Regions from separate parts of the Arthrobacter sp. Y-9 genome, predicted to be linked through region 1. Evidence: predicted binding sites of a transcription regulator. Region 1 holds the regulator's gene; the other holds the start of a gene.
The links. The regulator Rex, encoded in region 1, represses fermentation and respiration genes when NADH is low (regulators of the CRP and FNR family bind a similar motif). The targets are predictions, from matches to a motif close to CTTGTGAANNNNTTCACAAG.
Positions count from the first base shown of each region.

Region 2: the regulator Rex is predicted to act here: its motif matches at 1,815-1,834, upstream of P9849_RS09650 (glyceraldehyde-3-phosphate dehydrogenase).

Region 1 is NZ_CP121463.1:3,022,565-3,024,950, forward strand. It holds gene P9849_RS13690 (GntR family transcriptional regulator) at 1-238, shown strand, start outside; gene P9849_RS13695 (HAD family phosphatase) at 257-940, opposite strand; gene P9849_RS13700 (redox-sensing transcriptional repressor Rex) at 1,093-1,827, opposite strand; gene P9849_RS13705 (glutaredoxin family protein) at 1,857-2,111, opposite strand; gene P9849_RS13710 (HAD-IB family hydrolase) at 2,176-2,386, shown strand, end outside.
Region 2 is NZ_CP121463.1:2,149,345-2,151,730, forward strand. It holds gene P9849_RS09645 (hypothetical protein) at 1-132, opposite strand, end outside; gene P9849_RS09650 (glyceraldehyde-3-phosphate dehydrogenase) at 215-1,624, opposite strand; RNA gene rnpB (RNase P RNA component class A) at 1,847-2,223, opposite strand; gene P9849_RS09660 (peroxide stress protein YaaA) at 2,338-2,386, shown strand, end outside.

The sequences.
Region 1 (2,386 bases):
CGGCTCCGTCTACGCGCGCCTGCAGGGCCTCGGCTGGGAACCCGTCCGGAAGACCGAGGACCTCACCCCTTCCGCGGCCACACCGGAAGAGCGGGAACTCCTCTCGATCGGCGCCCGCCACCCGGTTCTGCGGATCATCAGGACCGCCTATCGGTCGGACGGCTTGCCGGTGGAGTACGCGGAGGACATCCACCGCTCGGACTCCCTCCGCCTGCGGGTCACCACCGGCGCCACCTGAGCCCGGCCCCCGAAGGTCTCAGGCCGCCAGCGCCGCAAGCTCCCCGAGCGGGTGCACCTCCGTGGGCGAACCCGTGGCCGGCGTCGCGGTGGCGAGCGACCCGACCAGCACACACCGCATGCCCGCCGCCCGCGCAGCCGCCACCCCGGCGAGTGAGTCCTCGAAGACCACGGTCGCCGAGGCAGCCGCACCCAGCAGCTCGGCGCCGCGCAGGAAGCCCTCCGGATCCGGCTTGCCGCGCTCGACGTCGTCGCTGCAGACCGTGGCCGAGATCAGCCCCGACAGCCCGCTGTCCTCCAGCGCAGGCTCCAGCAGGCGTCGCTGCGTGCCCGTCACGACGGCGACCCTCGTCCCGGCGGCGACCAGTTCGCGGACCACGGCGACGTGCGCGGCGGGAATCCGCGGCTCCTGGCGGATCTCGCGGAGGTACGCCTCGCAGAGATGATCCAGGATGCGGGCCGCGAGGCGCTCATCCCCCGAGGCCAGGGCGGCACAGATGTCCGGGTCGCTGAGACCCACGAACCGCTCGCCGTACTCCTCCGGAGTGAGCTCCAGCCCGCAGACCTCGCGCGCGGCGTCCGCGTAGAGCCTGGCCATGAGGTCCTCGTCGAGGGAGAGCGTCCCGTTGAAGTCGAACAGCACCGCCTCGGCCGAGTCCAGGAGCGCGCGGACGGCGTCGGGGGCGGAGGAGTGCTGAGGCATGGGAGTTCCTTTGCGGCGGGAGACCTTACGGAGGGAACACTAGAGGCTCGGCTCCCGGGATCTTTTGGTCTAGACCAAAGTTTACCGAGTGTTCCCCCACCGGGTGGCGATTTTTCATCCCCGCGGCCGTTCCGGCGCCACGAAAGGCCGGGTCAGTCCACCAGACGCTGGGCGTGATACGCCAGGATCTGCAGTTCGGTGGCCATGTCCACCTTGCGCAGATTCACCCCGTCCGGGACCTGGAGCGTGATGGGCGCGAAACTCAGAATGCTCTTCACCCCGGCCGAGACCACGCGGTCGCACATCTCCTGGGCCACATGCGCGGGCAGCGCGAGCACGACCATGTTCGCCCGGGTCTGCGCCAGGCCCGTTTCGAGTCCGAGGACGTCGCTCACCCTCAGGAAGCCGATCTCCTGGCCGACGATGAGCGGGTCGGCGTCGAAGATCGCCACGATGTCGAACCCACGTGACTGGAAACCGCCGTACCGGGCGAGCGCGCGGCCCAGGTTGCCCGCACCCACGATCGCCACTTTCCAGTCCAGGGTGAGGCCCAGTGCTGCGGCGATCTGACGGTTCAAGTAGTCGACCTCATAGCCGACACCGCGCGTGCCATGGGAGCCGATGTAGCTGAGGTCCTTCCGCAGCGTCGCCGAGCTGACCCCGGACGCTTCCGCCAGCGCCTCCGAGGAGACCCGCTCCACGCCGTCGCCGGTCAGGGAGTTGAGGGCGCGCAGGTAGAGCGTCAGACGCGCGACGGCGGCCGGCGGGATCTGCTTGACCGCCTGCCCGGCAGCCGGATAACCGCTCAGCGCATCCTGCGCGCTGCGCGGCACCTCCACGGGGGCCTTCCCCCCGGTCGGCAGCGGACTCAGTTCTTTTTTCTTCATCGGTCAGTCTTCTTCATGGGCGGCCTCGGTCAGCCCTGCTGCGCAGCGCGCAGCTTCCGCTCCAGGCGGACGGGGTCGATCGTCCAGAAGTCGCGCTGCACGCCGTCGATCATCACCACGGGCACCTCGTCGGCGAACCGCTCCCGCAGGCCGGCGTCGTCGTCGATCAGGGATTCCCGCCAGGGGACTCCCAGGCGGCCGGCCACCTCGGACACGGTCTCACGGGCCGCGGCGCACAGATGACAGTCCTTCTTGGTGATGAGGAGAAGTTCAGGGACCCGCATCCTCCCACGGTAGCGGTATCGGGGCACCCACGGCACATCAGCGCCGTTGGATAGACTCGTCTTCATGGCCTCCACGCGAACTGAATCATCCTCCAGCGTTCCCGTGGCCGATCTGCACCGCCATGAAGCCGCCTTCTTCGACGTGGACAACACGCTGATCCGCGGCGCCAGCATCTTCCACGCCGCCCGCAAGATGTACGAGCGGAAGGTCTTCACCCTGCGCGACGCCGCCTCGTTCGGCTGGCAGCAGCTCAAATTCATCGTCCGGGGCGAGA
Region 2 (2,386 bases), 870 kb from region 1:
CTGGTCCACCCGCTCCTGGGTGACGTCACCGCTCTCCAGCATGGCCTTCGCCTGGTCGAGCAGGCGGTGCGCCTCCTTGCTGTTGGCGGTGGCGATGTCGAGTGCGTGTTCCAAAGTGGTGTCGTGTTCCATGCAGCCATCTTGATCCCGCGCCGCGTTAAAAGCGAGAGGCCACGCCAGGGTGGCGTGACCTCTCAGCTTCCAGCGGAAATGCTCAGGCGGCGGGGAAGGCCGGCGGGTTCACGCCCGCCATCTCCTCCATCACGCGGACGACCTGGCAGCTGTAGCCGAACTCGTTGTCGTACCAGACGTAGAGGACCAGGTTCTTGTCGTTGGCGATCGTGGCGAGGCCGTCCACGATGCCGGTGCGGCGCGATCCGACGAAGTCGGTGGAGACCACCTCGGGCGAGTCGATGAAGTCGATCTGCTTGCGCAGGCCCGAGTGCAGGGACAGCTCGCGCAGGTACTCGTTGACCTCGTCCTTGGTGGTGCCGTTCTCCAGGTTGAGGTTCAGGATCGCCATGGACACGTCCGGCGTGGGGACGCGGATGGCGTTGCCCGTGAGCTTGCCGGCCAGTTCCGGCAGGGCCTTGGCGACGGCCTTGGCGGCGCCGGTCTCCGTGATGACCATGTTCAACGCGGCGGAACGGCCACGGCGGTCACCCTTGTGGAAGTTGTCGATCAGGTTCTGATCGTTGGTGAAGGAGTGGACGGTCTCAACGTGGCCGTGCAGGACGCCGAACTTGTCGTTGATGGCCTTCAGAACCGGGGTGATCGCGTTGGTGGTGCAGCTCGCGGCGGAGACGATCGTGTCCTCGTCCGAGATCACGCCGTGGTTGATGCCGTGGACGATGTTCTTCAGATCGCCCTTGCCCGGAGCCGTGAGGAGCACGCGGGCCGCGCCCTTGCTCTGCAGGTGCTGGCTGAGGCCTTCGGCGTCACGCCAGCGGCCGGTGTTGTCCACCACGAGGGCGTTCTCGATGCCGTACGCCGTGTAGTCCACGGTGGACGGGCTGTCCGAGTAGATGACCTGGATGCGGATGCCGTTGACCGTGATGGTCTGGGATTCCTCGTCCACCTGGATGGTGCCCTCGAAAGGCCCGTGGACGGAGTCGCGGCGGAGCAGGCTCGCGCGCTTGGCGAGGTCGTTGTCGCTGCCCTTGCGGACCACGATGGCCCGCAGACGCAGGCCCTGACCGCCGCCGTGCTTCTCCACGAGGATGCGGGCCAGCAGACGGCCGATGCGGCCGAAACCGTACAGCACCACGTCCTGGCTCGTGCGATCATCGGCGCCCTGACGGCCGACGACGGGGGCCAGCTCCTCGCGGAGGAACTCCTCGAGCGGACGATCGGCGGCGGTGTCGTGGTACTTCTCGTTCAGCAGGGCCAGATCCACGGCCGCGGCGCCGAGCTCGAGGCGGTCGATCGCCTCCACGAGAGGCAGGGTGTCCTCCAGGGTCAGCTCGCGCTGGCTGATCCGGCGGGCGAAACGGTGCGCCTTGAGGATCTGCATGGTGGACTTGTTGATCAGGCTGCGCCCGTGGATGCTGGTCACCACATTGTTGTCGCGGTACAGGCGGCCGACGATCGGGATCATCGCCTCAGCCTTGGCCTCACGGCTCATCCACTGCTCGAAGGACTCGGAGTTCTGACTCACTCAAGGAACCTTTCTCTTCTGCGCGCGACGTCGGGCGCAGTTCGCCACCGGGGTTCAGGGCATGAAAAAACCGCCTAGGCGAACGCAGGCCCGGCGGGGTGAACAACAGCGTTCGTGATCAGTTTATCGTCCCCGGGACCGCCCCCGGGACGGGACTCCGGTGACATCAGTCACAAACGGATCGATGAGTGGACGGGTTGGCCTGTGAGCCGGGTTCTGTCAGCCGCGCCCGTTACCGGAGGCGGCGTAGCGATCATCCATCTAGGACCACTGTTGCCAGTGGCCTCAAGCGGCCTACCCGGATGCTCGGGCGAGCAGCCCTCGAACACATCCTGTCTGGCCTTGCTCCAGGTGGGGTTTACCGAGCCTCCCCGGTCACCCGGGGAGCTGGTGGTCTCTTACACCACCGTTTCACCCTTACCCCGCGCCGAGGCGCGTGGCGGTCTGTTTTCTGTGGCACTGGCCTGCGGGTCACCCCGAGTGGGCGTTACCCACCACCCTGCTCTGCGGAGCCCGGACTTTCCTCGGTGACGCCGGAGCGTCAACGCGATCGCCCAGCCAACCCGTCCAGCGACCATTCTATCCGCCGCGGGACCGCCCGGCCGCCAGCCCGGACCGGCCTGGACAGGACGGCGTCGAGCCGGATCGGGAGCGGTCCCCGGATTCGCTACCATCGAACGGTGCTGATCCTCCTCCCTCCCTCCGAAGGCAAGACCGCCGCGTCCCAGG